DNA from 3 places in the Eubacterium ramulus genome. Region 1 is predicted to be linked to each of the others. Evidence: riboswitches for the same ligand, from Rfam matches in the RefSeq annotation. Region 1 holds a riboswitch; each other region holds the start of a gene.

Region 1 (10,902 bases):
CAAACTACATACTTGTACACTTCGGACTTACACCTCTGCTGTCGATCCTGACCACAAGAATTTTTCTTAATGACAGCTGTGGCTTCCACATCCATGCTCGCCACATGTATGTCCTTCCCCGTGGCTGTGCTCGTGGTGAGAACACTTAACATTTGGATTATAATCCAGTGTTTCATTAATAAAAGCTTCCACTGCCTTATCCGCATCTCCGGAAACTCCTCCGAAAAGCTTAATTCCTGCTGCCGCTAACGCAATCTGTGCACCGCCTCCGATTCCGCCACAAATCAGAACATCTGCATTCAATGCATTAAGAACTCCCGCCAATGCACCATGTCCGCTTCCATTCGTATCTACTACTTCTGAATATACTACTTTTCCTTCCTCTACATCGTAAATCTTAAACGCCTCTGTGTGTCCAAAGTGCTGAAAAATCTGTCCGTTTTCATATGTTACTGCTATTCTCATTATACTCTCTCCTTTTTCCACTGCATATTTTTGATAAAGTTCCTGCTTGTAACATCCTCCAAGATTACAGTTACTTCCCTGACCATCGCAGATTCTGAAATCCCCGCCTTCAATTCTGAGTGGATGTCCGTCAATAAGTGCATCTGCTATTTTCTTTCTGGCAATCTCGTAAATTCGCTGAACCGTTGTTCTTGCAATCTGCATAGATTCAGCACACTGCTCCTGACTATAACCTTTCTTGTCCAAAAGACGGATTGTCTCATACTCATCGACTGTCAGAACAATGGGAGTTTTTTTCTCATAATCACCTGTCGGAAAAAATTCCAGAACATTCGGGAAATGGCAGACTTTTCTGCATTTTACTGGTCTTGGCATAAACTGCTCCTTTTTGCTTTTCTTATATAATAGTGCAATTACGGGCATATGTCAATAACATATCTGACATATACCCATTTCAATTATAGTTTTTTAGCTTATTATAGTTTGTACTGACAAGTACATTTCTGAAATACCACGCATTTTCCAAAATCAGTGTCCTTCTTTCTTCCTTTACATATATTTCATAATAGTCGGCAATAATACATTCATATCTATTGGTTTTGCAACATGATCATTCATGCCACTTGCCAAAGCCATCTTCTTATCTTCTTCAAACGCATTTGCTGTCATTGCAACAATTGGAATCTGCGATTTGTTACCGTCTTTCAGTTCTCGAATTCTCCTGGATGCTTCATATCCGTTCATAATCGGCATCTGAATATCCATCAGAATCAGACTGTAGTAATTTTGCTTTGCTTTGTTAAACATATCAATACATGCAACGCCGTTCTCCGCTCTTTCTATCATGATTCCCTCTTCCGTCAAAAGTTCCGTTGCAATTTCTGCGTTCAAGTCATTATCTTCTACCAGAAGAACCCTTTTTCCTTCCAGTTTTTTGATATTCAACTGACCGTCTGCATGTTTCGGATTCCTTTCTTCCGCATTTGCTATTTTTAATGGAAGCGTGATTGTAAAAGTAGAACCTGCTCCCGGTTTGCTCTGAACTGTGATCTTGCCATTCATTAAATCCACCAGTTTCTTCACGATTCCCATGCCAAGTCCGCTACCTTCTATTCCGCTGTCTGACGAAGATCGTTCCTGTGAAAATGATTCAAAAATATGTTTTTGGAATTCTTCTGACATTCCGATTCCGTTGTCTGCTATGATAAACTCTAATACACTCCAACCTTCTTTTTCGCCGGGATATTGGTTCAATGTACAGCTTATGTTACCGCCTTCACCCGTGTATTTCACAGCATTACTCAAAATGTTAATCGTAATTTCAGATAATCTTGCATCATCCATATACAGGTATGGATATCGAATGTTCTTATTGACTTTCAGTGTTTGATGTTTTTCTTCTATCGGTTTCCTAAACATATCAATACATAAATCAAAGTTTTTAGAAACATCTGTTATTGTTTCATCCAGCGTTGCTTGGTTGTTTTCGATTCGTGCTAATTCAAGAATGTTATCAATCAAATGCAGCATTTTCTTTCCGCACAATAATATTTTTTCAAAGTAATCCTCTAATATAGTTGGCTCCTTTAAATGTTTCTCTCCCAATTCTGCATATCCAATGATTGCATTCATAGGGGTACGAATATCATGAGACATATTAAACAGAAATGTTGATTTTGCTTTATTAGCTGAATCGGCCAGTCTTACAGCTTCCTGCAACAGTTTTTGCTGTTTCTGCTCATTTTCTTTTTGCTTCTTATATACAGAATATCCACAGGTACATAATATTAACAAAATACACGCTGTAATGCATCCCAATACAATACTTAACTTATTCGTCTTCTCAACCATTCCATACGCTTTCTGCATATCCATTTCTATGCAGAAAGCACCTATCACTTCATTAGATTCATCTTCCGCTGTCACAGGATAACAGGCTGTAAAAATAGGTCCCCATGTTGTATCAACAATATCCTGAGAATATACTGTTTTTCCAGAAAGTGCTTTTTCTATATAAGGAACCATCTCCTTTTCAATCGGATCTCCTGGATGTCTGACGTCACCAGCCGATGGATCCAGTCCGTCTACAACGTAAATCAATCTACCGTCTTCATTTCTGGTTGCTGTGTAAATATATCTCGTAGAATTCAGTGTTCTGATTTCATTCATATATGTCGACATATTCTTGAATAGTTCTGTATTCTCATCAGCTTTACTTTTTATTTCATTAAAATCTTTTCGTCCCAGTCTGTCATTTACCAGCTTATGAACCGCATCTGCACTGGAAATATCTCGTTCAATTTCTGTTTTCAGAGCAGTTTTGGTATATGCTTGTTGTAAAATAAAAGTATATGCAACAACAAACAAAATCACCATTGCTAGAAGGAATACCAACTGTCCCTCAAAAATTTTCCAATGATTTACCGGATTTTGATCTTTTCTTTTTTGTTTTATATAGTTATTTTTCATCATCGTATTTCACATGCCTTTTGCCTCATAATCATTCATGACAGGCATTTTGCTTTCTCAACTCTTCGCTTATGGTCTGCTTAATTTTTTCATCATCCAACGGCTTTGCAAGATGTGCGTTCATTCCTGCTTCCATACACCTTTCGGCATCTTCCCTGAATGCATTTGCAGTCATAGCAATGATAGGGATTGTTTTTGCATCTTTCCGTTCCAGGTCTCTTATTGTTCTTGCAGCAGTAAGACCATCCATCACCGGCATCATAACATCCATTAAAATAACATCGTATGTTCCCGGTTCGGAAGCTTCAAAATGCCGAACAGCTTCTAACCCATTGTTCACTGTTTCTACTTTAGCTCCATTTTCCGTCAGCATAAATTCTGCTATTTCCACATTCAGCTCATTATCGTCAACCAGCAATACCCGGATATCTGATATATCTGCATCAAAATCTTCTTTTTCTTCTGGCCGTGCATTCGTATCAATTTTAAATGGAAGTATTACAGTAAAACAGCTTCCTTCACCAAGCTTGCTTTCAACAGTTATGGTTCCGCCCATCTTTTCTACAAGTTGTTTCACAATAGGCATTCCCAGACCTGTCCCATTATAATCAGAACGTGGGGAATTATCTGCCTGTACAAATGGAGTAAACAATTCATTTTTTATAAATTCTTCTGACATTCCAATTCCATTATCTTTTATTTTAAATTCACATGTTATGTGATCTTCTGATCTTTCAATCGTTCTCATACTCATGTAAATAAAACCATTCACCTTATTGTACTTCATACTGTTTGTAAACAGATTCATCAATATTTTTTTCAGATGAACTGCATTGCTCCAAACATATATACCACTGTAATCATCATGTTCTCCTATAACATGAAGTCCTTTTTCTTCTGCCTGAAAAGATAGTGACTCCGTGATTTCCTGACATACCTGATCCAGATTGATGGATTCATCACCAAAAACCACTGTATCTGATTCTAACTTTGCCATATCTAAAACATCATTTATCAATGATAGTAGCAGCTTCGATGACTCATGTATTTTATTCATGCAATCCTTTGCCCTCTCAGCATCATTTCCGCTTTTCTCAAGAATCGTAAGCATGCCAATAATACCATTGATCGGTGTTCTGATATCATGAGACATATTATTTAAAAAGGAGGTCTTAGCCTTATTGGCACTCTGTGCTTCTACAAGTGCATTTTGTAATTCCTGCTGTTTTTCTTCAAGCTCCTGATTCAGCTTCAATGCCTGCTCAGCAGACTTCTTGGATTTTTCTTCCGCACGTTTTGATTTTTTCAAAGAATCAAGAATTATACACAGGACAACAAAAATAGAGATTCCAACTATGAGTGAGACAGCCAGTAAATTGTCCTGAATAAAATCCTTCGCTGTAACTTTTCGTGAGGAAGCATTATACGAAACTACTGCACCTGAAAATTGAGTTGTAGGCATAGATGTCAGTGTTTTATTCAGAATGGACAAAAGAACCGGTTCTCCCTGCTGAACAGCAAATGAAACATCATCTTCTTTTGTCAGGAAAACGCTATGAAGCTTATTATTTTTCAAATAGTCTGAAACAGTACCTGAATTGCTTACAATACAATCTGCCTCCCCTTTCTGCATTGCTTTTACTGCTGCATCTGATGTCTCATATTCCATAACCTCCCATTGTGGATAATTGTATGAAAGATATGCTTTCAATACAAAATTATCTTTTTCAACAGCAACTATATTCTCTTTATTCTCATCAAAAGAATCCTTTGCCGTAATTGCTGCCATATTGAGAGTCAACAGCGTATCCGACAAATCAAATCCATTTGTTTCCGCAAAGTATGGATTCTGGTTTGCGTGAAAAATCAGGTCTATTTTTCCATCCTGCAATGCCTGAAGCAGTTCACTTCTTGTATCATATCCATTTAATTCAAATTCCAGAGTCTGACCTTGCAGACAATTTTCTGCAAGATCCACATAATCTGTGATAACACCTGTCAATTTACCTGTTGATGAATCTACACTACTGATACCTCCATCCTGATTCAGATACCCTATCCTGATTGCTCCATGCTGCCCGATCCACTCCCTTTCTTCTTTTGAAAGAAACGAGCTGCTCTGTGCAGAAAGATAACGCCTGTAGAGATCATCAGTGTAAAATGGATTGTCATCCTTGATTCTGCGCATAGCACTATCCAGTGATTCTTTGATATCCGGACGTTCTGGATTTATAGCGAAATAGATTTCTGTCTCTCCAATACTTGTAAGCGGTGAAATATCCGATTCTTCCCAACGGGGGTCTTCTTGCGAAACGAAGCAGTCAATTTCATGGTTCGACAGTTTGTCCATAATTTCTGTGTTTGTAGAAACATTGATATGCTTCGTATGCAGACCATATTTTGATTCCCATTCATTAAGCACATCCTCCACTATATTATCTTTAAACACACCAATATTTTTTCCCTCAAAAGAATCCAAATTTCCTGCTGTAAGATCCATATTGGATGCATCCGTATAGATGTAATATTTCTCTTCCCCCATAGGCATATCGGAAAAAAGCATTTTTTCAGCACGTTCGTCTGTATAGGAAATACCACCAAGAATGTCAATCTCTCCATTTTCCAACTGTGTAAAGCAGTTTTTCCAATCGCTTGTTATGTATTTATATGTCCATCCTGCATAACCTGCAATATCTTGAAGATACTCATAACCATAGCCGCTTCTTTCTCCCTTTTCATTGACGGTATTATAAGTTTCTTCAAAAGATCCTACCCGGATAACATTGTCAGAGTTTTCTTTGGCAAATGTAGGAACGGATAAAACAATAAAACATATAATTGTGCAAAATATAATGTAACAAAATTTGAAATTCATTATATTCTGTACTAATTTGCACTTCTTCATCTTTCTCCCACCCTCCAGGCTACAGTCGCTTGCTTGCTTCCAGATTTTAATTTTATATTCATTAACGTTCAATACCTCCACAACATTTTTATAAATATCTTTGCGACAGCTTCTGCTGTACTTTTACTATAATTATACTCTACAGCCAACTTGCGCCAATTTACTAACAGAGTAATTACATTCTTTTACTCTTTATTATATAAGTGAACTACCCATTGTCTAAAGCCAATGGGCTTCCTGCTTCGCAGACCTCGTAACCTACTATCTCCACAGGCGTTAATTCGGACAGTCCCTGTCCTATATTCTTATTCCTTTTATGCTATTTGTCTTAATCCTTCTTCCAGTATATTCTTTGCATAACTGTTTATTTTTATACATATTAGCATCTGCATCATCCAATAACATCTGCATTGTACACGACATATTATCGGAGGATAATGCCCATCCGCATGCATAGTCGATTGGTATTTGATTTTCATAACTATTTAATCTATCCTATAAATGAGCAAATTTGAAAAATTGCACAAAACTACACTGCGAATTTCATAAATGAATCAAAATCATTGCTTTCCTTTGCGCATTGAAAAAGATAACGATACTTTTCCAGCTGAATGGTATCACAGATTTCGTGATATCCAGTTTCAAACGAACAGAACCTACCAGTACCCACTGCACACATGAAATGTGCCAGTGACATAAGTAGCCAGTACCTTTTGATTCCCTGTGCAGAGCGTATCTGATAGCTGTCCAGTGCCAGTTTATCCTTACACTGGCGGAAAAATACTTCAATCGGCCATCGACACACATACCAGGAAAGAATCTCCTGTGTAGACAGGGCTGCGTTTGTACTGATGAAAGCACGCAATGCTTTGGGATTACCAAATGCTTTTTCCGGATAACTCAAAAGAACTACCGCATTTTCTATGCCGTTGAGGTTTCCCTCGTACCGGTACACATAATAGTTTCGTTTTTTGACTGTCACAAGGTCAAATTCACGATGTGTAACAGACAATTCGGCGGCCAGTTCACGAAGTTTCTTTTTCATTCCCGATGGATACAGCAAACGGTTTGTTTTCAAAGCACCGATGGTATGGAACCCTCTCTGTGCAAAGGTATTGATTATCTTTTCAGAAACATACCAGCAGTCGCAAAGAAAATAGGACATTACCGGTGGAACAGGCAGCTCCTTTGCAATGCTTTGTACAATGTCAATCTTGGAAATTGACTTATTGTACATTACAAAAGCATAGTTCAGAACAATGCCATTGCAGGAAAGCATAACAGCAACTGCCTGATGCCCGTAATCCGGTTTTCCCTTTAAATGGGATTGGTGAAAATACGCATCTTCAATCGGATGTAAAGCCTGTGACGAAGGCTTTGTCTTTGAAGCAATCGTATCGTCCACAATACAGAGAACAGGTTTTCCGGTGCGTGCTGCTTCTGAATAAATAATCTCAATGACAGAGCATTTTAACGTATCTGAAAGTAAGGAATCATCCCATTTTCCGGAATTGAGGAAATGGGCAATCGTAGTTCTGTGGCAGGAACTGTTTTTAGCAAAGTCCGTGGTTTTTCCATGATATCCTGAAATGAAAATACTGATTAGGATACTCATAAGATGGTTTATTACTCGGTTCGAATAAAATTTGCATAAGTTTAATTTTTTAAACTGGTTGTATATGAATGAGGAATGATGTATAGTATTTGCGAGAGACACCTTCTTTCGTAAATGTTGCAAATGTTTGTTTTGGCACTTTCATTATACAACACATGGAATCGAGGTGTCTTTCTTTTATGCAAAATCACGAACTTGCTCATTTATAGATCTATCTTTTTCTCTGTACAAAACTTTTAATATTTCCTTAATTTCCGCCTCATTTGTATGATAAATGACTGCTATAAACTCATCTCCGCCATATCTTCCAACAAAATCCTTTTCTGGAATAACACTTCGCAAAAGCTTTGAGAAATTCATTATTAACTGATCTCCTGCGGAATGTCCCATTGTATCATTTACAGTTTTTAGATTATTTAAATCAAACATTATGCATGCTGTAGAACCTGTAATTATATCTTTTTTATTAAGAAGCTCATTACAGGCATTTTTATTTGGCAGCCCAGTATGGGCATCTATGAATGCTTTCTGTTCCAGCAATCTGTTTTGCATTGCCATCTGCATTGCCTTTAGAGTCTGCATAATAACCAATATCACCAGAATCAACATATCAAGTGCCGACAAAAGCTCTATAGTACGAATCTTTGTAGCGATCTTTTCTGAATAGCTTTCTGCGGCAGAGACAGTTTCATCTGCCATCGCAAAATATATTTCACTCATATTAACAATGTCTGTATTTTCGTATCCCTTGTTTCTTACTGCTTCAATTTCTGTTTTCAATTTATCCCAGTAATCACTCTGGATTTTCAATTTCTCCTGATATTCTTCGTCACTGAGTTTTACCAGATTATAATGTCCATCCTGATATCTCAATCCAAGAAGAATGTCATCCAAATATTTAATTAATTCATCATTTTGGTTTCCTGTAATTTCTAATTTTACTTCGCGCTGTGTAGCTCCACGTACCAGACCTGCATAATTTATTACGCGTGCTGTCCCCTGCAGCCTGCTAATCTGAATCATCATACAAATAATAAGAACCACTAATATCAATATAAGGAAACTCTGTATAATACCTATTATATTTTTATTTTTCTTGCTTGTCTGCATTTCACCATTTCACCATTTATCCCGAATCTCAAATAACATTCATTTCAATAACTATGCTATTCATTTATTTTCTCCCTATATTAGGGACAAATATCTTTAATAGTATTTTTCATCTTTTCAATATCCAGAGGTTTTGCCAAATGAGTGTTCATACCCACGGCAATACACTTTTCAGCATCTTCCTGGAATGCATTATCAAAATAAGATGGAACATATGTAAATCCTTTGTTGTCTGCAAAATCCGCAAACTCTTCATTCCGGGTGTTTCTGTTCAAAAGCGCCACACGTTTTCCTTTCATCTTCTGTTGATAAATCATTCCTCAAAAAAAGCACTGTCAGACAGACAGTGCACCTCATTTCATGCAACTGGCTGCCATTTTACAGGCCCTGTAGCTTTGCGACCCAGACTTTCATCTGGTTTGCCAATTTCCATATTATACCTTTAATACTTATGCAAAAAAACTGGTTTTATTATATTATAGCACTCTACTGTACACAAGAAAAGCATTACCGTTTTAAAGTTCAAAAATAAAAAAAGAACAGCCGATACATATACTCGAACTGTTCTTCTACTTCTGAAGTCCACGCAGCATTGACATCACTGTTTCCTTCCAGACTGCAAAAACTCTGCAAATACGGCAGTACATGATTCTGCATATCCGTCAGATCTTCCATATACTTCTGATATTCTTCATTGCCTTTTCCTTGCTGATAGCTGATCCAGCTTTCATCCGTCAGCTTCATTTCATTCTGCATCTTTAACTGACTGATGATACCACCGTTTTATATCTTTTAGTGTCACCAATGAGAAAATTGTACCCTAGCAACTTATCTTCGCGAAAAACAAAATAGAATTGCGGACCTGAACCCGGAACCGATTTTTCCATAACCCGTTGCATTATTTTCACCCCGCCGTATGCGGGAAAAAAACCTATTTTCTCAAGAGCGTTTAAAATATCAGTTTTTTTATCTGTAGGTATATCTCTATAATTGATGATTCGCTCCATTTACCTTGCCCTCCTTAATTTTCGGTTTTTGTTCTATTTGCCCCCGATAAACTTTATAACAGTCCTTCTGCTTTTGCCCGAATCGCATAAAACTCTTGGAATGTATCTGGTTCTTCCATTATAGTTTCTTTCATAATTCTTAATCTCCGTTTACCAACTCGTCTATCCAATACAGCAAATATTTTTACGATTAAATTTTCACTTTTAAGACTCGCTTCAATATCTTGATTATCAAACTCTGCAAACGCATTATAAAAACAACGTTGGTCAAAAATACCCAATTTTATAGCTGTATCGTCCATATACGCATTTTCTACTTTCATGCGTTTCTCGTATTTTTCGTCTTGAGGAAACATGTCTGCTTTCGCCCAATTGTTCCAATAGCATCCCTTGATGATTTCTTTTCCATCATATCTTATCGCCGCCCGTCCCTCATGGTCGTGACTCCTGCTATATGATGTTGCATAATACTGAATATGACCTTGCAGACTTTGAGCCAGATATTCCGTTTCCAACTTTTTCCTTATACCACTCCATGTTGCCATTCATTGTTCTCCTCAAATCCCGATTTTCTCAATTCTCCAAATTTGAATTAATCGATTTCTTTATTATCTAATCTGTTAGTAATCTATCCAACAGCATCTGCCTATTATTTATAAACATTTCTGTTACCTGGTAACTCTCTGTATCCTCATATTCGCACAGATGTATGCGTCCATTATCAAAACAATAGATATCTGCATCTGGTATTCCTAACAAAATTGGCGAATGCGTAACTATAATAAACTGTGCTCCCTCTTTTGCACATCTGTATATTTGCATCAACAATGTAAGCTGTCTCTGCGGCGATAATGCAGCTTCCGGCTCGTCAAAAAGATACAAGCCATTTGGATTCATATTATTCTGTGCTAATGCGAGAAAACTCTCTCCATGTGATTTTTCATGATATTTAGCGGAAGGATGTGTAATATCTGCATATTCTTCTTCCTGCGTTGCAACATTATAAAAGCTTTCTGCCCTAAGAAAATATCCCCACTTTTCCTTCCGATAGCCTTTGGCAATTCTTATCGCATCACACAACTCTGAATGTGTATCATGGGTAGAAAAAACATAATTCTTCGTTCCACCCTCAGGATTAAAACCATGTGCTACGGCAAGTGCTTCCAATAAAGTTGATTTACCGCTGCCATTTTCCCCTACAAAAAAAGTAATTGGTTTGTTAAAATCAAGTTTTTCAACTCCCTTAAAAGCCCTGATTCCCTTCAGATAACTATCCTTATCAATTTTATCCCAATCAAATATTACTCCTTGTATGAATTGATCATTCACCT
Region 2 (10,902 bases), 1.4 Mb from region 1:
GGTTATCAGAACCTGAGTGCACCGGGTGTCCTGGAGAAATTTGAAAAAGCATGGGGCACAAAACTGAACCCGAAAGAAGGAACAAAGGCAACGGAGTGCTTCGGAAAGATGCTGACCAAAGAGATCCGCGGTCTGTTTATCTTCGGTGAGGATCCGGTCCGCACGGATCCGGATACCGCACATGTGATCAAAGCATTAAAGAATCTGGATTTCCTTGTTATGGATGAATTATTCCTGACAGAGACTGCAAAAATGGCAGATGTTGTCCTTCCGGGTCGTTCCTATGCGGAGAAAGAAGGAACGTTCTCCAATACAGAGCGTCGTGTACAGCGTATCCGCAAAGCAGTTGAAATCGAAGGCGAGACCAGAGAAGATATCTGGATCTTTACCGAGATCATGAACCGTATGGGTTATCCGCAGCCGCATCTGACCTCTGCACAGGTTATGGACGAGGTCGCTTCAGTGACACCTTCCTTCGCAGGCATCAGCCATGCACGTCTGGACAGCGAGGAAGTAGCAGGAAGAGGTCTGCAGTGGCCTTGTACCGCTAAGGATCATCCGGGCACACCGATCATGCATGTTGGAAAGTTCTCCCGGGGACTTGGTCTCTGCAACCCAATCGAGTACATTCCGTCCATGGAACTTCCGGATGAAGCGTATCCGATGAAGATGATGACAGGCCGTGTCCTGTATCATTACAATGCATGCGCCATGACTGACAAGACCGAGGGACTGAACGAGATTTCCGGACATTCCTTCATTGAGATAAATACCGAGGATGCAGAGCGTATCGGTATCAAAGACGGCGACAGAGTAAAAGTATCTTCCCGTCGAGGAAGTATCGAGACGACAGCAAATGTATCCGGAAAGACGAATCCGGGTGAGTGCTGGATGCCGTTCCACTTCCTGGATGGCGGTGCAAACTGGCTGACATCCGACGCGCTGGATTCTATCTCCAGTACACCGGAGTACAAAGTTTGTGCGGTTAAGATAGAAAATACGAAGTAATAGATAAGGAAGAAGCTTATGACAGAACATATCAGTGATGAATATTTCGTAACCCGCGAGGTGGTCACTTACAATGGAAGTGCACTGGTTTCAGGGGAAAAAGATCTGGTAGTGGAAGAATGTTATCAGTTAGTTGTAAATGGCAAGGGGGCAGGTGAGATAACCTGTTCCCCATGGGACAAAAAGGAAGCATTTCTGGGGTATCTTTACCTGCGTGGTTATATTTCCGGTGCAGGAGATGTCCGCACCATCGATGTGGATGAGGAACATGGAATGGCAAATATCACGATCCGTGAATATCTGACCAACGTCACTGATATGGAAAACCTTCTGTCGGAAGATGAAGTGCTGCTGAACGAACAGGGAGTCATCCCAAAACGGGATGATGTAAGGCTTTCCGTCAGTGAAGTGCTTACTTATTCCAGAGAATTGGAGGAGCGTTCGGTACTGTTTCATCGTACCGGTGGTGTGCATTGTGCAGCATTAGTCCATCATGGAACCTTTTTATCTTACAAAGAAGATATCAGCCGGCATGTGGCTGTAGACAAGGTGGTTGGTGACTGCCTGCTTCGAAAAATTCCGATGAAGGATGGAATTCTGGTCTTTTCCGGACGTGTTCCGGTGGAAATCCTGCAAAAAGTGGGAGCCATGGGCTGTTCTGTGTTGATTGCAAAGTCGGCACCGACAAATTATTCCTGCCGGCTGGCACAGCAGCTTGGGATCACATTGATCGGTTTTGCAAGAGATGAAACCTTTAATATCTATTCTCATCCGGAGCGGATTTTATGAGTACAGTTCACTCATCATGTGAACTGCAACAATCTAATAATTAAAATCTGTCTGTTGACATATGAAAAACCATGTGTTATATTACTAGTGTAACAAATAAAAGGAATCCCCGGGAATTTCCCGGGGATTTATACTATCGAAAAATGCAGTGTTTTAACAGTGAAGGCAATGGCGCATGTCTGCTTTATGAGGAAAGAGGCAAAACATTGCATGCTACATATCGTATATACAGTAAGAAATGGATGGTGATTTGTATGGCAGCAAAACAGGATTATTATGAATTACTCGGCGTTGCAAAAAATGCAGACGCCACGGCGATAAAAAAAGCATATCGAAAACTTGCAAAGAAGTATCATCCGGATACCAACGCCGGAGATCCGGCTGCGGAGCAGAAGTTCAAGGATGTGACAGAGGCTTATACGATCCTGAGTGATCCGGAGAAACGGAAACTGTACGATCAGTTTGGCCATGCAGCCTTTGACGGCAGTATGCCGGAGGGCGGTGCTTATCAATACAGTGGAGCCGGTGCCGGTCAGAATGGCGGTTATCAGGAATTTCATTTTAACGGTGCAGATATGGGTGACATGTTCGGTGATATCTTCGGGGATATGTTCCATGGAAGATCCAACGGTGGTGGAAGAAGTTACAGTTTCCACAGTGATGGAAATGGTGGATTTCATCAGTATTACAGCAACGGATCGGGTGCCGGCGGATTCGGACAGGATGGCCATTTTGGAGACTTTGGCAGCAGCGGCGGTTTTGGCAGAGGTCAGTTCCGGCAGAAAGGAAGCGACATTCATGCAGATGTCACCGTAAGTTTTGATGATGCTGCGTTTGGATGTGAGAAAATGATTCATCTGCAGGATGGAAACGGTCAGATACAGTCCCTGAAAGTCAATATCCCGGCAGGTATCGATACCGGTAAAACCGTGCGTCTGAAAGGCAAGGGAAATCCGGGATTTAACGGTGGCGAAGCCGGTGATCTGCTGCTGAAGGTGACGGTTGGCGACAGAGCCGGATTTGAACGGAAAGGCATGGATGTGTATACAAATATCACAATTCCGTTTACCACAGCAGTTCTTGGTGGTGAGGCCGTTGTGCCGACATTAACCGGAAACGTGGTCTGCAGTATCCGTCCGGGTACACAGTCCGGAAGTAAGATCCGTCTGAGGGGCAAAGGCATTGTATCGATGAAAGATAAGAATATCCATGGGGATGAATATGCAGTTGTCCAGATTCAGGTACCGAAGAATCTGAATGAGACAGCGAAGGAAAAACTGAGAGAGTTTGCGAAAGCCTGCTAATAAAAAATGTTGAAAAAAGAAAGAAGTGTTTTCTGAGGAAATGCTTCTTTCTTTCTTTTTTTGTGCGGAAACGCATCTTTATGAGAAAAATATTCAACTGGCGGAAAAATCAGGATTTCAAATTGACAGCGATTCTTCGGTCTGCTAAAATTGCAAAATGTTAGTTAGCACAAACAAAAATTATGCACAAGAAACACACGTTATGTAAAAAGAACAAGTGTTAGCAACAATAAAAAGGAGGAGCATATGAAAAAGACCTGGAAAAAAATAACATCGCTGTTCTTGTCATTGTTGCTCATGCTGTCTATGGTGGTGACACCGGTTATGGCAGCAGAGGCAAAGGATGCAGCGAAAGACGCACCATCGGAGGTAAAAGAATGTGTACATAATGGTTTCTGGACAGACAATATCAATCTCCGATTCGAAGATACAGCCTGGCTGAATGCAGTAAACAGCGTGACTGTCAATGGTACTGCATATACAAAAGGAACGATTAATTCCTTTAGCAGTGATACCAACGTATGGGGTATCGGAACGGCAGCCGGAGCTTATGATTCTTTCAAAGCACTTCAGATCGCCAGTCCATCAGGTATCACATATCCGCTGACAATGGCGATTACAGCAGACGGATACAAAGATCTGACCGTAAAAGTAGAAAAAAACGGATATGATTACACTGCTTCGGTCGTAGCAAATAAACAGCCTGCTGAGAAAACTTATACAGCAGAGGCAGAAGCAAGTGCACATGGAGTCGTAGCGTTAAGTGCTGTCAAAGATCTGAAAGAAGGCACAACTGTGACGGTAACATTGACACCGGATGATGGTTATGAACTGGATACAATCCGGGTGACAGGTGAGAATGGCACAGCCGTTGCGCTGGAAAAAGAGTCTGAAACGGTATATACGTTTACTATGCCGGCAGAAAATGTGAGTGTAAAAGCTGCATTTAAAGAGGCTGCACCGAAGAAAATCGAACTCAGTGATGTAAAGATTGCCACTGATTATTTTGGAAATGCCTGGGAGGTCTCATTTAAAAATGCCGACAGTTATGCAGCAGCTGTCACAGGTGTGAAAGTCAACGGAACAGACTGGGAGAAAACTGCTTACAGCCCGTCTGCAGGTGGAAAATATTATGTGAATACATCTGACAACAAACTGGTATTTGCAGCAAAAGATTACAGCACTACACCGGTTATTCCGGTATTGAAAAGCGGTGACGTGATCACGGTAAGTGCTAAGGGATATGAAGATCTGACCATGAAACTTGTCATTGATACCGACGGAAAAGCATCTCTGACAGAAGATGACGGTCAGGGTGATCCCTACCAGCTGTTTGTAAAAATCAAAGGAACTTTTGACAGTGCGATCACAGGACAGAAAAATTATGATACGGTATCCGGTGCAAGTACCGGCGGGGCAAACTCCAACAAAAACAGTGATGTTACCGTATACGGTGCATTGGTGAAAAAAGGAGAAGAACCGAAAGCCAGTGACTGGGAAGAACTGGATAACCTGTCAAAAATCAACCTGAACGGCAAAAAATGCAGTGTCAGCATCATTCCGGATACCGCAAATGGTACATCAGCAGATTGTGACAGCGGTATGCAAGGGGTCTATATGACCATCAGCAGTGGAGTGACTCTGAGTGGAATACCGAAGGATGCAGGAAATTATCTTGTTTCCGTATCAATCGAAGATATGCAGGGTCGTACGGCAGTCAGCAACACGCTTCCATTTCATGTATACACCGGGGAAGAGACACTGGCAGAAGAACTGGTTACAGAAAATCTGAAACACTATGCCGGCGGAAAATATGCATGGAATATTATGGAGCCATGGGCAATCAAAAACTTTGGCAGCAATGTCGAAGGGGAAAAAGAGAGCGTTCGTGTACCGAAGGAGCTGGCGGCATGGTTTGGCTCCAAGAGCAGCGGACTTTATGGATACCTCGGTTATGATCTGGCATGGAAAGAGGTAGAAAAAGGAACTATTCCACAGACCTTGTACATCCCCGACGGCTGTGATCTGACACTTACAAACATGAAAGTGCTCAGCAGTGTCCGCATTGTAGTAGAAAAAGGTGGCAAACTGACGCTGAATGACTCTGTGGTACAGGGAATGATTGATGTAAAAGCCGGTGGAACATTTTCCATGAATTATGACGCATTTAATGAGGAGTTTACAACAGGTGCTTCCATCTGCGGACAGCTTCGGCTGGAGGATGGTGCTGTATTGGAAAACGCGGCCATTTATTCCCATGCAAACTATCTGGCAAACGGAAATCTGACAGATCGTACAACTTCTGAGCCGGTAGTAACTGCAACAGGAAATGTAACCATCAAAGGCAACGTATATATTGCGGGTGACGATGCCGGAAGTGAGATCGGACAGACGGCTTTGCGTGTGTCAAATGGAACATTGCATCTGGAAGATGATGCACAGCTGGTTGCTTACGGCGGAAGCGGCAAGACCTTACTGTATACGGATGGTGGTACAGCAATTGAACTGGATGACGCAGTAATCGAAGGAAACGGTCAGGTTACCGCTATCGGAGGAGATGTTCTCTGGGGAAATGGTGGAAATGCAGTATCCGGAAACGGTGTGATCACTGCAAACGCTGCATTTTTACAGGGGGCAACTGCAAGTTCATCCAGGCATGCAGCACCGGGACAGGCCATTGACGGAACGGTATATGTGACAGGCCCAAACCGCCACATGGCAAACGGTACTGTTATTGACAATGGGGATGACCCGCTGGCGAGTCTTTACTGGAAGACGGGGATTGATGCAGAAGCACCACTGGATCAGTTTGTGACGGAGAAAGTGACAAAAGGAATTTCAGTGGCTGATATTGAGAATCAGACTTATACCGGAAAAAAACTGACACCGGTAGTCAAAGTAACTGATAAAGACGATGAGACAAAAGTACTGGAAGAAGGTAAAGATTACTTTATCCGTTATGAAGCTCCGGCAGAGAGAGCAGCAGGAAATGGTTTTTCAGCGGCTGGTACTTATGACGTAACAGTAACTGGAATCGGGGACTACTATGGAATCGTGGCAAAGACATTTACCATTGAGCCGAAACAGGATGATTCCAATAACAACGGATCTGATAAGAATAACGGCAGTGACAATGGAAACAACAATGGTTCCAATGACAATACTTTGGACAATAACGGAACAGATAGTGGATTAAATAACAGCTTCGGCAATAATGCAAACAGCAATGGAGCAAACGCCGGTTCCGGTAATAACGTTTCGAACAACGGAAGCAATGCTGGAATGATTACTTCTGGTACAACAAATGCAGATCAGACCGTAAATGGAACCCAGACATCCGATGCAGCCACTAACACAGCTGCTGCATCTGCGGTACCGAAGACAGCAGACAGCAATGGAATGATTCTCTGGTTTGTAATGATCGCACTTGCAGGAGGTGCATGGACAACGATCGTATGCGCAAACAGACGTAGACAGTAATGCTTCTGGTGTGTTCCATACAACCGGTGCATAGGATGAGAAAAACAGAATAGCAAAAAAAACGATTTAAAGCAGTCTTTCAGTTGATTGACTGCTTTTTCGTTTGACAGGAAAGTACGATGAATTACGAGAAGTTCCTGTCAACAAAAGCACTTTCTTGTGGACATGAGGAAACCTGCGTGATATACTTAAAAAAAGCATTGTTCAATAGGAAATATATAATGTAGATGATTTATATGCGAGAGTGTACGATGTGCCGTGATTCTGAGAAGAATATGTCAGTTTACGCTGACCGGAATCACGCACCAAGTCTCACAAGCGTTCGACTTGAAGAGCAAACCGGTTGAAAAGCCGGGACGCAAAGCCAGAAGGAGCTAAAGTCAGATAGAAATCTGATCATGCTAGCCGGTTGCATCATACCTCAATGAAAATAAAAGGTAAGTGTTAAGTGGGTATTTGGATAAAGTTCCTGTAAATTTTTATTTACATGGAACTTCTTCTGCTTTATGGCACACGTTTTACTGAAAAAGAAGAAAAGAAATATGAGATAAGATGAATATGAATGAAAAGCAAACAATACTTATTGTAGATGATTCGAAATTTAACAGGGATATATTAAAGGAGATTCTCGGAGAAACGTATCATTATCTGGAAGCGGAAAACGGAAATCAGGCCATTCAGCTGGTAGGAGATAATCTGGGAATCGATCTGATACTTTTGGATATCCATATGCCACAGATGGATGGTTTTGAAGTTCTGGAAATGATGAACAAAAGTCAATGTATCAATGAAACACCTGTAATTATGATCTCTTCGGAAGAATCTGTTACTATGATGCGCAAAGCATATGAAATGGGAATTACAGATTATATTACACGGCCGTTTGACACTGTTATTGTAAAAAAAAGAGTGCAAAATACATTGGATCTTTATGTAAACCAAAAACGCCTGATCAATGTAGTTGTTGATCAGGTTTACGAAAAAGCAGAAAATAATAATATTATGATCCGGATTCTGAGTAATGTACTGGGATCCCGTAACAGTGAGAGCAGCGAACATATCCTGCATATCCGGACAGCAACAGAATTGATGCTGAGAAAACTGATAAAAATATCGGATACCTATCATTTGACAGAGGCAGACATTGCTTTGATCACAACGGCATCTTCTCTTCATGACATCGGTAAGATCCATATTCCGGAAGAAATATTGAACAAACCGGGAAAACTGTCTGATGAAGAATTTAAGATCATGAAAACGCATAGTGAACTGGGAGCATCTATCATTCGGGATATGCGCTTCCCTCAAAATCATCCGCTGGTACATACTGCGTGGGAAATCTGCAGATGGCATCATGAAAGATGGGATGGAGGCGGTTATCCGGATGGACTGAAAGGCGAAGAAATACCAATCTCCGCACAGGTGGTATCGATTGTCGATGTATATGATGCACTTACCAGTGAAAGATGTTATAAGAAAGCATTTGATCATGATACGGCAATGAACATGATCCTGGATGGACAATGCGGACAGTTTAATCCGATTCTGCTGAAATGCTTGAGAGAACTGAGAACTGAGCCTTCCATTTTCAAAAATGCTTAGTACCGAGATGAATGATAATAAATATTATCATGAAGTACAGAGTCTTTCGAATGAAATACTCAGTGATAAATCCTTACCGAATCGAAACTATTCACAGAGTGTTATTAAAATCCTGCAGGAAAAGATTGATTTCTTTAAAACAAACAGTGGAATGAATTCGATTGATTACAATGCAATGTCAGGTCAATTAATGATACTGAATGAAAAACAGCAGATCTTATGTCAGAGAAATGCTTCAAAGTTTGATTTGTTCAGAGAATTCGGAGTAAGTGAAGAAGATAGTCAGCAGATTCAGGTTCTGTTACATCAGACATCTGTACAAAATAAAGAATTTTCGGTGCAGATAAAAGCGAAGGTGGAAAATAAGAGGCAGATGTATAAGTTGAAACTGCACACATTGTGGTCTTCGTTAAAGAAAGACGAATATATAGGGATTATCGGATATTTTGATACGATATAAAGACCGTGATAACAAAGAGTGGAAAACAAGTGGGGAGAGTTGTAATGAAAAAGGAAAAATGGAATAAGTTACTTGCGGTATTTCTAGTGATGGCGACAGTTCTGTCACTTCTGGCAGGCTGTGGCGGAAAGCGTGCAGAAAAAGAAGACGCGGAAACAATTACCGTGTATTTATGGAGCACAAGCCTGTATGAAGCATATGCACCATACATCCAGGAACAGCTTCCGGATATCAATATTGAATTTGTAGTAGGCAATAATGATCTGGATTTTTACAGGTTTCTTGAGAAAAATGGTGGATTGCCGGATATTATAACCTGCTGTCGTTTTTCGCTGCATGATGCAAGTCCGCTCAAAGACAGTCTGATGGATCTTTCCACAACCAATGTGGCCGGTGCAGTCTATAATACATACCTGAACAATTTTATGAATGAAGACGGAAGCGTAAACTGGCTTCCGGTGTGTGCGGATGCCCATGGATTTGTCGTGAACAAGGATCTTTTTGAAACGTATGATATTCCGCTTCCGACCGATTATGAAAGCTTTGTTTCTGCCTGCCAGGCATTTGAAAAAGCAGGAATCCGTGGATTTACGGCAGACTATTTTTATGATTATACCTGTATGGAAACTTTGCAGGGCTTATCCGCATCTGAGCTGTCTTCCGTAGACGGACGCAAGTGGCGTACTTCCTACAGTGATCCGGGTAATACAACGCGTGAAGGTCTGGACAGTACTGTCTGGCCGGAGGCTTTTGAACGTATGGAGCGGTTTATCCGGGATACAGGATTGAGCCGGGATGATCTGGAGATGAATTACGATGATATTGTTGAATTGTATCAAAGTGGTAAGCTTGCCATGTACTTTGGAACCTCTGCCGGTGTAAAAATGTTTCAGGATCAGGGCATTAACACTACATTTCTTCCGTTCTTTCAGGAGAACGGCGAAAAATGGCTGATGACGACACCGTATTTCCAGGTGGCTTTAAACCGTGACCTGACACAGGATGAAACACGCCGGACGAAAGCAATGAAGGTACTGAGTACCATGCTTTCCGAGGATGCACAGAACCGGATCATCAGTGATGGACAGGATCTGTTAAGCTACAGTCAGGATGTCGATATCCATCTTACGGAATATCTGAAAGATGTGAAATCTGTGATTGAAGAAAACCATATGTATATCCGGATTGCATCAAATGATTTTTTCTCTGTTTCCAAGGATGTGGTATCTAAGATGATTTCCGGAGAATACGATGCAGGACAGGCCTATCAGTCATTTCAGACGCAGCTCCTTGACGAAAAAACAACTTCTGAGAAAGTAGTATTGAATTCAGAAAAGTCTTATTCAAACCGCTTTCATAGCAGCGGAGGAAATGAGGCATATTCGGTTATGGCAAACACGTTGCGTGGCATTTACGGGACGGATGTACTGATCGCAACCGGAAACAGTTTTACGGGAAATGTGCTGAAAGCCGGCTATACAGAAAAAATGGCAGGCGACATGATCATGCCAAATGGTCTTTCTGCTTACAGCTGCAAGATGAGTGGGGCTGAACTGAAAGAAACAGTCAGAAATTTTGTAGAAGGCTATCCGGGCGGCTTCCTTCCGTTTAACCGGGGGTCTCTGCCTGTGTTCAGTGGGATTTCTGTGGAACTCATGGAAACGGAGGATGGTTATACAGTGCGCAAAGTAACAAAGGATGGGAAAAAAGTGCAGGACAATGATACATTCACGGTAACTTGCCTTGCAACTCCGCAACACATGGAAGCGTATCCGGCGGATCAAAATATGGTATTTGCTGGAGGGGAAACCTCTGTGAAAGACACCTGGACAGCATATGTTTCAGATGGCAATGCCATTCTGGCAGAGCCGGAAGATTACATTAATGTGAGATGAGAAAAATGAACAGTAAAAATTATAATATAAAAAGAAAAAAACGTGTCAGGAAAAAGCCGTTAAGGATAGCTGTTTTTGCGGTTCTCTTTATCGGAATCGCCGTGACGGTTTCCCAATATTTTAAGTTTGTATCAGAAACGGTCTATGAGGAAAGTGTTTCTCATCTGACAGAGGTTTTTCACCAGTCGGATAATATGTTGCGGGAACTGACAAATAAGAATCTGACGTATCTTCATATGTGGGGCGAGAATCTTCAACATACTTCCGGTGAAAATGAAATCCGTGATTATATAGAGAAAGCGCAGGAAGATGCCGGCTTTTTGGAGTTCTATTTTTTGTCAGCTGACGGGGACTATAAGACAGT
Region 3 (10,902 bases), 620 kb from region 1:
CCTTTTCCTTTACATACGCTGTAATTGATTTACGATACTTTCTGTTCTTCGAATTGCTTCTTCTACCTGTCTTTTTGCATTATTGATTCTATCCTGAACCACCCAGTCCACAATAAAGCCATCAAAGAAATAATCCGCAAAAGAAAGAAAATCTCCAGTATCGATATTCAAGTTACATACCATATTTACATCATTTAATTCTCTACTGAAATTACGAAGATCATACTTTGCCTGTTCCATATTCCGTTTGGCCTGATCCATTTTAGAATGTTTTAACATCGTAGTGAAAAAGCCACCGCCAAACATATCTGCCAGTCCCCAGTTCTTTGCACTGTTTAGATTTTCTTTTGCTGTCTGAAGACTGTTCAAAGCTCTACGCCCAGCTTCAATTGCTTCTCTTTTTTCTTTTTCAATATCATATCCCATTCGTTTTCTACCTCCTGATCCATTATGAATGTGACGTCACCAATGCTATAATGCCACCAATGATCAATAATGGAAAAGCAATGTACATCAGTCCACCTACAACCATACCTATCAATATAACCGGGAAGAAAATAACTGTACAAAGTAATTTCATAATTCCCCAGGATGCTTTTAATCCAAATATAAAAAATTTTCCAACAAACCAAATCATACAAATTGCAAATAATAACGATAACATTTTTTTCTCCTTCTGAAACTCATTCTGATATGCGTCTTTCATTTTTTCTGTTCTTTTTCTGATAAATATTTGGATGTGTTCTTTATACCAAGCTTATTACTGAATGCTTAACATCAAACAATTGTTTAAATAATAGCTTCATAACTTTTCACCGCTCTCTCCAACAGACATAATATGTTCTTTATAAGTACCATAATACCATGCCATTACACCTTAAAAAACATGTAAATCGAAGAATTAACCCATCTTATTTCACAGATTATGATAAAACATAGATTTCCGGCTATAAGTCTCTACTTGTTCACAAAAAAATATAAAAAAGACCATCTACTACTTGTTTACGGTAAATGATCTTTTCATTGCAATATTTAATTAAATATCATACTGAGCCGCTTGTCGTCCCTGCGAACTTGAAATAACCCAGTAACGTAAAATCTGGATAATACCACCTGAATAGTAAGCAGCTGCAACCTGTGGCACAATATCTTTCCGGAGTTTTACCGCATCTATTCTGTGTAGTTTCTCCAAAAAGGAAATTTGGATTTCCTCTGCAAGAATATTTTTGAGAGATGTCAATTATTTTACATTTGCTATTTAATTGTACGTTGCTTTTTTGCTCCATATACTTATCCTGATAAATTAGAAGACAAATGTCAAATAAATACGATATCTCGGTTAAAAAGCCAACAATACTGCAGAGTAATCTATAGATATAGATATCGAAATTGACAGTGGGAGGAAGACATGAAAAAATTTTACAGTGGTGTAATCAAATATCGCTATGTGATTATGGTGTTGTTTCTGATAGCTACATTGTTTTGTGGTTACAGCAGAAACCTGATAAAAGTGGACTATGATATGAATGATTATCTTCCAGAAACGTCGCCGTCTACAGTATCGATATACATTCTTCTGTCATAGATGTATAAAGATTTTGCACAGTTCTTTTTTTTCATAAAACTTATTCTGTTTTTCAACTTCTGTGATATAATGCTTTATTATAAAAATTCCCATGGACAAAATGAGGTGAACCAAGTGAAAAAGAAAACACTTGTGCCTCTTATCACTTTTTTACTGGGCATATGCCTTATTAGTTTGATTGTATACAAAACAGACACCCACGAAAAAGAGCAGAGACACATAACAGCACAATTAAACGTAACCACCTATGGCGAACAAATAAAGAATGAAATTACAAATGGAATTGAGATCACAGATACCTTGAAGCAAATCTTAATAAGTGAAGATGGCGAAATCCATCAGTTTGAAACAATTGCAGGAAATCTTATGTCTGATTCTATTGAAAGTGTACAGCTCGCTCCTAATGGTGTTGTTACAGATATTTATCCGGCAAATGAAAATGAGGCAGGTAAGATTGATTTGATCCATGATAAAGACCGTGGAAAAATTTCCTGTTACGCAAGAGACAACCATACAATCATTACGCAGGGCCCCTTCAAATTAAACCAGGGAGGATATGGAATTGCAGTCCGCAATCCCGTATACCTGAAAGATAAAAACGGACATGAGTATTTCTGGGGATTTACTATTGTTATCCTGCGTGTTCCGGATATTTTTTCAGATTCAATCAGTGCACTTTCAAATTTTGGATACGAATACAAAATTTCAAAAACAGACGCTCCATGGAGTGATACTTATAAAGTGGTTTATCAATCAGATGGGCAAATAAATCATCCTGTTTCTTATACTTTTTCAATAGGCGATGAAAACTGGAAATTTGAAGTAAGTCCTAAAAGTGGATGGAGAAACGCCACACTACTGATAATCATCATCGGAATGTTCCTTACAATAACCCTTCTCCTGTCAGTTCTTACCAGAGTATGGTTAGTAGCAAAAGAACATAAGAAAAAGTTTCAGATACTGGCGCACACAGATTCTCTTACAAATATTTATAACCGCTATGGATTTGATGAATTTGCAGAAAAAATGATTCAAAAAAATCCAAAAGCACATTTTGTGGCCGCGCTCTTTGATATCGATGATTTCAAGTTTATTAATGATATCTATGGACATAATTACGGAGACAGGGCATTAAAAAATCTTGCAGACAGCATGAAGGCTTTTTTCCCATCCGATGCATTACTAGGAAGAAATGGTGGTGATGAATTCTGCATTCTTTTACCAAATTGTACCTTTAAAGAAGCAGATGTACAGCTACAGCAATTTACCAAACTTCCTAAATCATTCTCATACCATGGTAAGGAACATGTATTTTATATTTCTCTAGGATATGCAGAATATCCAACTTTTGCATCCAATCGTTCACAGCTCATGCGCTGCGCAGATGCAGCTCTTTATGAGATAAAGCTTCATGGTAAAAATGGATGTATGGCCTACAGGGAAGGTCTTCGGTCAGGTGCCCGCAAACAACTTGGATTCGCATTCAAGGATATCGCGGAACATCTTCCAGGTGCATTCGTTATATACAGAGCTGACAAAGAAGATGATGAACTATTTTTTGCAAATGATGAATTTCTTCATATGTCTGGATATAAAGATATAGATGAACTGTTCAGACTTACTAAGAAAAGTTTTCGCAACTTGATTCGTGAAGATGAACAGCAACAGATAGAATCAAGTATCTGGGAACAGATTGGCAATGGTAATGAAAATGACTATGTTCACTTTCATCTTCGAAAAGCTGACGGAACTTATTTTTCTGTTCTTGATCATGGAAGAATTGTAGAGAGCTCGCAATACGGGAAAGTATTTTACGTATTGTTCATGGATTGGGAAGATATGCATATTCGTTACAATGATAAATTCGCAAGATAAAATATTGCAAAAACAGAGCGTATAACAACTTTATATGCTCTGTCTTTTTATTCCTACAAATCTTCGTACAGTTTTACATCGCTATTATCTGCCATGCATCCAGGAAAGCAATTACAGCCAGTTTTCCAGAACATCATTCAGCTTATTCATATCCAGCGGTTTCGCGATATGTCCATTCATGCCTGTATTTTTGGCCAACTGTACATCTTCTGCAAAAGCATTGGCAGTCATGGCAACAATAGGCAGCTTTCCCTTTTCACCCGGAAGGCTCCTGATTGCTGCAGTTGCCTCATAACCATTCATAACAGGCATTTGGATATCCATAAAAACAAGATCATACAATCCTTCCGGAGAAGTTTCCACTTTTTCAACTGCGATTTTTCCATTTTCTGCTGTTTCCACTTCTGCCCCTGTCATCTGCAAAATTTCACCAGCAATTTCTCTGTTCAACTCATTATCCTCAACCAGCAGAATCCTTTTTCCCGTGTAGTCTGATTCTGACAGCTTCTCCAGATAATTTCTCGCTGTTTTTTCTTTTCTTCCTGAAGTAAACTGCCGCAGTGTAGCCGTCAGCCGGGAACGGAACAGCGGTTTTGCAATAAAAGCATCTATGCCCGCCGCCTTTGCTTCTTCTTCAATCTCGCTGAATTCATAAGATGTCAATACAATGATGGTGATCTCTTTTCCTATCCGTTTCCGGATCTGTCTGGCAGTCTCTATACCATCCATATCCGGCATCTTCCAGTCTAAAATAACAGCAAAGTAATCATCTTTCAACTCATGCCGTGCATAACAGCGCTCAACCGCTTCCCTGCCAGAGAGAACCCATTCACCCATAATACCGATTTCCTTCAGTGTGGCAACTGTACTTTCACAGCATGTCTTATCATCATCCACTACCAGAACCGGCAGATTCATCAGATTTTTGTCCTGTTCTTTTTCTTTTTCCTGAAGCTCCAGATAAATTGTTACCGTAATTCTGGTTCCCTTATGTAAGGTACTGTCCACTTTAATATTACCATTCATCAGGTTCACAATATTTCTGCTGATTGCCATTCCAAGACCGGTTCCCTGAACTCTGGTTGTCCGGTGGTCATCTGCACGGCTGAAAGGATCAAACATGATTTTCTGGAATTCCGGTGACATACCGATTCCATTATCCTCAATCGTAAATTCATAGCATCCAAGTTCTGAAAATCCATTGGGCTTTTCCTCTATCGAAAAAGTAATATTTCCACCATCCGGTGTATACTTGATCGCATTACTCATCAGATTCACAAATACCTGCTGAATCCTCAAGCTGTCACCACAGACAGCCTCATGTTCAATATGATTGATGTGTATATCAAAATTATGTTTATGTTCATCAAGCACCGGTTTCGTAAGTGTAATAAGATTATCTACCAGATCTGACAGATTGAAATCTTCCTGTGCCAGCGTCATTTTTCCGCTTTCGATACGTGCCATATCCAGCACTTCATTGATCAGTCCCAGCAGATGACGGCTTGATTCTGTAATCTTGCTGAGACATTCAATCACTCTGTCCTGACTCTCAATATTTGCTCCTGCGATTGCCGTCAGACCCACAATGGCATTCATTGGTGTCCGGATATCATGGGACATATTGGAAAGGAATTCTGTTTTCGCACGATTTGCATTTTCTGCGGACCGGTAAGCCTCTTTCAGTGCCTGACGGGATTCAATCTCTGCTTTCTTCTCCTGTGTCACATCCATGGATGCCAGCAATACCTTTTCCAGCTTTCCATTCTTCCATTCCAAGGGAATATAAGAAGCGATTTTATAAGTCTTTTCATCCAGGCTGCAATACTCAAACTTATAAATATCATTTTCACTTTTCAGTTTTTTCCGAATATTATCCGGAGATATCAGGATATCTATAGCTTCCAATGGTTCCAGTGTCTTATATTTTTCAAGAACCTGAATCTGAAAATCATGATAAAATCCCAGAGGTTTATATATCATCTGTCCATTCAGATTGTAGAATTCATATCTGTCATTTTCCAGATCACAGACAACAAAGCGGTCAACCAGACGCACAATACTCTGAATCAGCTGCTCCATGGAAGCATTATCCGCTGCCATTTGCAGATGCCGTGTGCTCTCTACCTTTGCCTCTGTGATATCACGCAGAAAGATCATGGCATATTCTGAATCCTCTATTTCGCCACGTATGACCACATTGCGGACCCATCGTTCTTCTCCATTCAGAGTGATACGGCATTCTAAAGCCAATTCGGTTTCCAGCCCCTTCAGCCTTTCTGCAATATAACCACGGTCGTAAAAAGAGGATACCGCCTTCTTATCTGTCTCCACAACATAGGAATCCACAAAATGCCGGATCAATTCATCCCACGTATGACTCTGTTCAAAGACGGTCATCAGGGACGGTTCAACCTTAAAGGTATCAAAAGTATTCGCTTCCAGATTCACATAATACTCGCACAAATCTGCTTTCGTAAAAGCCCGGTGAAAAGCAGCAGATTTTTGTGCCTGCATGATTTCTTTTTTCTCCCCATCAATGTTAATAAAAATCCCGGCAATCCTGCTGGCAGAACCATCCAGACGGCGTATTACTTCTGCCGATGCCCGAAACCACTGGTATTGATTATCCTTCATTCTCATACGATACTCTACCTGGTATTTTATCTGGTTCGTCTTATCCTTAATTGCTGCCTGAAGCTGCACCATTACTCTTTCTTTATCCTGTGGATGCAGAAGATCTGACCAGGATTCCAGTTTATTCGGAAAGTCCAGAGTGTCATGATAGCCAAGCATTTTTCGGAATTCATGACTCCAGTTTGCATTCACAATCTCACTGTTTTCGTCACAGTCAAAATACCAGAAGCCGGAATAGATAGCCTCATTGAGCAGTGCCAAATTTACATGATCCCAGTTGACCTGTACGGACATAACCCAGATCTGTCTGCCCGCCTCATCTGTCGCATCCTCTTTACAAAGCCGTACATTATTCACTGTACCGTCTGCTGTAAGGATCTGTGCTTCCCCTGTTCCGTGAAGCTGCAAAAAACGGTCTCGCTCCAGTATATCTTCCTCGTCATAAAAGAAGTTTCTCAATGAGCCTTTTGTCTGTTCCATGAAAGTATCGAATGTATATCCTGTACTATGCAACAGCAGATTATTCACAGACAAAATAGACAGGTTTTGGTCATAAGATCCTGTCATTATACCTACCCCGCCATTATTTTCCAGTGTTTTCTGTACGGCCTGTGACATGGCCTGTGTCTGCCCCGTTACAGTCTCACCTAAGGAATATATTTTGTCTTCATAAATTTTCATTTTATAAAAATCCTCTCTCCGTCTTATGCCTTTTTCATCTTGCTTTTATCTGTATACAAAAAACCTGTCCCTGCTAGTTTTGTTACCCATTTTTGCATACAAAAAGGACACTTGCCAAAATCTGCCAGTGTCCCTACTATATTTTTTTAAAATCACACATCTATATAGTATAAAAGGTATCGGAATCTCTTTTGTTCAAACATCTTTTCCATATATTATGATGATATGGAAACAGTGGCAACCGGCTGACATGGTCAAACTTTCTGACTTTAGTCCCTTCTGGCTTTGCGACCCTGCCTTTCAACAGGTTTGCCTTTAAAATAATCTCTTTTTTCAAAAAAACATACCACGTGGTTTTCCTCTCGTCAATAATTTTTTTTGAAATCTACACATATTTTACTTCTATTTTTGCGGATATTCGATCTGTGCCAGGCACAGCTGTACCCCCGCCGCCTTTGCTTCCTCTGCCAGGTTTCCAGATCAGCAAAGAATTCTGTATCATGGATCTGTGGATTCAGATTCTTCCTGTTATAAAAGGAATCTTCCAACAGTGTCGCATTGCGCCGTCTGTCTTCATCTATGCTTAAAATGGAATCATCTTCACTTAATACCCGGATAATCACCGGTACTTTTCGGTATCCCAGTTTCTCCGCGGCATGTTTTCTTCTGTGGCCGGATATGATCTCATAGTATCCATCCGGTACCGGTCTGACAAACTATCTATAATTACTTTTCGTTGGCAATATCCCAGCAATATTTCTAAAACTCCAAACTATCCGCATTAAGCAGAAAATACTTCATTCCCATGATTACAAAGCCTTCCTCATTTCTCCAAGGCTTTTTTGTTCCGTTTACTACCACGATCTTTTTAAATGAATCAGGGATATTTCTAAATGAATTAAATTCCTGCTTCTGCTTTTCCTCAGAGGTCATATCATAAGCCACCTGAATATAATATCTCTGACTACCCTGATTGACCACAAAATCAACTTCAAACTGCTTTCGAGTTGTTTTTCCTTCATCATTTTTCGCATACGCCTCTACAATACCAACATCCACATTATAACCTCTGATAAGCAGCTCATTGTAAACAATATTTTCCATGATATGAGTAGGTTCCTGCTGTCTAAAATTCAATCTTGCATTTCTAAGTCCCACATCTGAAAAATAGTATTTCAGATTTGCTCCCACATATTTTCTACCTTTAATATCATATCTGTCAGCTTTAGAAATCAAAAATGCCTCCACAAGATAATCTATATGGTTGGATATGGTCTTATTGCTGTAATTGATGCCTCGTTCACTTTTAAACGTATTTGATATTTTAGTTGGGTTAGTAGGAGCTCCTATCGCAGAAGCAAGGATATCTACTAAAGTATCAATCTCATCAACATTTCGCAGCTTGTTTCGTTCTACAACATCCTTAATATAAACATTTGTGAAAATGTTTTTTAGATACTCAGCCTTTTGGCGTTCCACAGAAAACTGTAGCACCTGTGGTAAACCACCATATATCATATATTCCTCCCAAGCATCATCATAATCTCCATCGAAAGCCGCATAGAACTCTGCGAAGGACAACGGATATATTCTTATCTCATCTCCTCTGCCTCTAAATTCAGTTACAATATCGCTGGATAAAAACTTAGAGTTACTTCCAGTCACATATACATCAATATTGCTGATTCGAAGCAGGCTATTCAGCACTTCCTCAAATCGTGACATAAATTGTACTTCGTCCAAAAGCAGATAATATTTCTGTTCATCTTTCATTGCATCTTTAATATGCTGGTAACACTTCTTTGGATCTCTCAGCTCCTCATTTTCAATGCCATCCAAAGCAATCTCAATGATATGGTCATTATCTACACCACTCTCCAATAAATATTTCTTAAACAATACAAATAACAGGAATGATTTCCCACATCTCCTGATTCCCGTGATAATCTTTACCATCCCATTATCTTTTCTTATCTTTAACTGTTCAAGGTATGCATCTCTTTTAATCTCCATGAGTTCAACTCCTTGTTTTTGTGAATTTACACACTTTTTAGTAATTAAATTATATCATCTAGGATTTATTTAATCAATATCCATTACTATTTTATGTGTATTTTCACATTTCTATGCAGTTGATAACCAATTAACTATCTTTTCATAGAAAAGCAGGTAGTCTTTGATACTTGTTACATACATGATCACCTGCCGTTTATCTATTCTGACATTTTTTCAGTAAATCATCCGTCCGTCAAACTGGAATTTACTTTAATAAATATTTTTCAAACGCTTTATGATTATCAAAGTGGACTTCTCTAAAAAACAGAACTAACCAAATAATATAGGTTGATATAGCTATATATGGGGTTAAAAAGCAGGATAATAATGCTCCTGCCAACATTATAATAGCCCACATAAAGCACTGATTTCTTATATCGCGAGAGATATGAGCTTTATCATACAATGCCTGTTCTTCTTTAGAAAATGAATTAAATCCTGAAACAAATTTTGCTGCTTTTTCCTTAAAAATCGCAAATAACACACCTATAATCAGAAATGGTATTACCAAAATTATACACGACCAAAATCCTATATTCATAATACATACCTCTGCTTCAAACTCCGATTTTACTTTGTAACTATGACTTTTCCTTCTGAATCCAGAAGAGGTGTAATAGCCGCTCCATATCCAGATTTCCAACAAAGATAGTTAACCCCAGTCTCCTTATCTACAAGGATTTGGCGAACTCCTTCATCCTTAAGCTGACTTCCGTCTCTAAATGTAACTTCAAATCTTTCTTCTTTCTTTGCCATGTTTATTTCTCCTTTTTTCAAGCGTTAAATTCAGATTTTTCGTTCTCTGCGACTTCCCAATAAACGGGAAATTGGCTATTTCGTTGCAACAATACTTATCCAATGATTTTTTGTATTTGAATACGTTTTTATCTCTGTAAAACCTGCTTCTTTCAAAGCAGCAATGAGTTGATCAGATGTGTAAATCTTCATACCATCAATCAACTTTGTCCATTTTTCATCTGCGTCATTCGTTCCGTCAGATTCGTTACAAATCAGGAATGTCCCTCCGTTTTTCAGAACTCGATTTACCTCAAAAAAACATTTTTTCAATCCCGGCCAGAAGTAAACTGTCTCAAAAGCAGAAACATAATCAAAAACCGCATCAGGAAAAGGAATAGCAGATACATCACCTTGAACCACGCAACATTTCCCTTGTTTAATGGCGGCGGCGTTCAGTTTTTGAGATTCTGCCACACTGACCCTCGAATAATCCATTCCTGTCACATGTCCATTTCCGCATTTACCCAACCAGGCTACAATATTTGCACCGCCTCCGCAACCAACATCCAGTACCGCAGCGTCCGGATTCACTGAGATATTTGAGAATCCCCATTGTGATAACTTGGCGTGACCGATGTTCATCATCTTCGTCATCAATTTTCCGCCGAAGCCTTGTGGCTTACGAGTATTTTCAAAGAAGTTCATTGCATTATTCCTCCTCTTTAAATTTCGAGTTGTCTCTATCTTTATCTTTTAATTATACACAGGATTTGAATCTTTTTCTACTTATCTATAATCAAAAAATCCTCTCGAAAAATCCTCTTCCTTATCTTTTATAGAACAACATTATCCGGAAAATATTACTCTTTCTAATATTGCTGAAATTGTAAATATCAGTGAAAGAGAAAACCTTCGTTGTTTCAAAAAAATCACAGGAGAATCTCCTATCCAATATCTGTTAAAATACAGATTGATCCGAAGTGCATCTGTACTAACGGAATACCCGGATAAAAACATTTCTATTGTGGCAGAGGAATGTGGTTTTGATTCGCCCGCATACTATACAAAAAAATTCAAAGAATTTTATCTTTGTAGCCCAAGAGAATACAGGCAAGTTCATCAAGCTGTATTTTAAACATATAAAAAATTGAGAAAACGACAGTTTACATCATCGTTTTCTCAATATCTTATTTATTCCCTAATAATGTCCCCGTTCTTTCACATAACATCTGATTCTGATATAAACCATATGTACCAGTAGCAACAACATAATGAGATCTATAGGAATAACTGATTTTATCCATTCCCCAAAATAAATTGCAATAGCTGTA

What was found. Region 1 has a riboswitch for cyclic di-GMP ahead of ACIRUQ_RS11170 (hypothetical protein). Riboswitches for the same ligand answer to the same signal wherever they lie in the genome.
Region 2: it holds a riboswitch for cyclic di-GMP, as region 1 does, so the genes downstream of both, ACIRUQ_RS01885 (HD domain-containing phosphohydrolase) here and ACIRUQ_RS11170 (hypothetical protein) in region 1, are expected to answer to the same signal.
Region 3: it holds a riboswitch for cyclic di-GMP, as region 1 does, so the genes downstream of both, ACIRUQ_RS13960 (response regulator) here and ACIRUQ_RS11170 (hypothetical protein) in region 1, are expected to answer to the same signal.

What each region holds. Positions count from the first base shown of each region.
Region 1 covers NZ_CP173382.1:2,380,907-2,391,808, forward strand. The annotation lists gene ACIRUQ_RS11145 (DUF134 domain-containing protein) at 67-840, opposite strand; gene ACIRUQ_RS11150 (hybrid sensor histidine kinase/response regulator) at 1,015-2,937, opposite strand; gene ACIRUQ_RS11155 (response regulator) at 2,966-5,809, opposite strand; gene ACIRUQ_RS11160 (transposase) at 6,369-7,454, opposite strand; gene ACIRUQ_RS11165 (GGDEF domain-containing protein) at 7,632-8,564, opposite strand; gene ACIRUQ_RS11170 (hypothetical protein) at 8,645-8,863, opposite strand; cyclic di-GMP riboswitch class I at 8,923-8,998, opposite strand; gene ACIRUQ_RS11175 (hypothetical protein) at 9,087-9,320, opposite strand; partial or broken gene ACIRUQ_RS11180 (hypothetical protein) at 9,347-9,571, opposite strand; gene ACIRUQ_RS11185 (hypothetical protein) at 9,625-10,116, opposite strand; gene ACIRUQ_RS11190 (AAA family ATPase) at 10,184-10,900, opposite strand.
Region 2 covers NZ_CP173382.1:396,817-407,718, forward strand. The annotation lists gene fdhF (formate dehydrogenase subunit alpha) at 1-1,008, shown strand, start outside; gene fdhD (formate dehydrogenase accessory sulfurtransferase FdhD) at 1,027-1,797, shown strand; gene ACIRUQ_RS01875 (DnaJ C-terminal domain-containing protein) at 2,052-3,101, shown strand; gene ACIRUQ_RS01880 (InlB B-repeat-containing protein) at 3,348-6,581, shown strand; cyclic di-GMP riboswitch class I at 6,905-6,998, shown strand; gene ACIRUQ_RS01885 (HD domain-containing phosphohydrolase) at 7,140-8,183, shown strand; gene ACIRUQ_RS01890 (hypothetical protein) at 8,191-8,643, shown strand; gene ACIRUQ_RS01895 (ABC transporter substrate-binding protein) at 8,688-10,538, shown strand; gene ACIRUQ_RS01900 (PAS domain-containing hybrid sensor histidine kinase/response regulator) at 10,544-10,902, shown strand, end outside.
Region 3 covers NZ_CP173382.1:3,003,523-3,014,424, forward strand. The annotation lists gene ACIRUQ_RS13935 (hypothetical protein) at 10-426, opposite strand; gene ACIRUQ_RS13940 (hypothetical protein) at 449-664, opposite strand; gene ACIRUQ_RS13945 (hypothetical protein) at 1,037-1,192, opposite strand; gene ACIRUQ_RS13950 (hypothetical protein) at 1,409-1,585, shown strand; gene ACIRUQ_RS13955 (diguanylate cyclase domain-containing protein) at 1,700-3,460, shown strand; gene ACIRUQ_RS13960 (response regulator) at 3,572-6,778, opposite strand; cyclic di-GMP riboswitch class I at 7,012-7,102, opposite strand; gene ACIRUQ_RS13965 (ATP-binding protein) at 7,538-8,791, opposite strand; gene ACIRUQ_RS13970 (DUF3784 domain-containing protein) at 9,039-9,374, opposite strand; gene ACIRUQ_RS13975 (DUF6440 family protein) at 9,404-9,589, opposite strand; gene ACIRUQ_RS13980 (class I SAM-dependent methyltransferase) at 9,665-10,276, opposite strand; gene ACIRUQ_RS13985 (helix-turn-helix domain-containing protein) at 10,464-10,706, shown strand; gene ACIRUQ_RS13990 (DUF6040 family protein) at 10,770-10,902, opposite strand, start outside.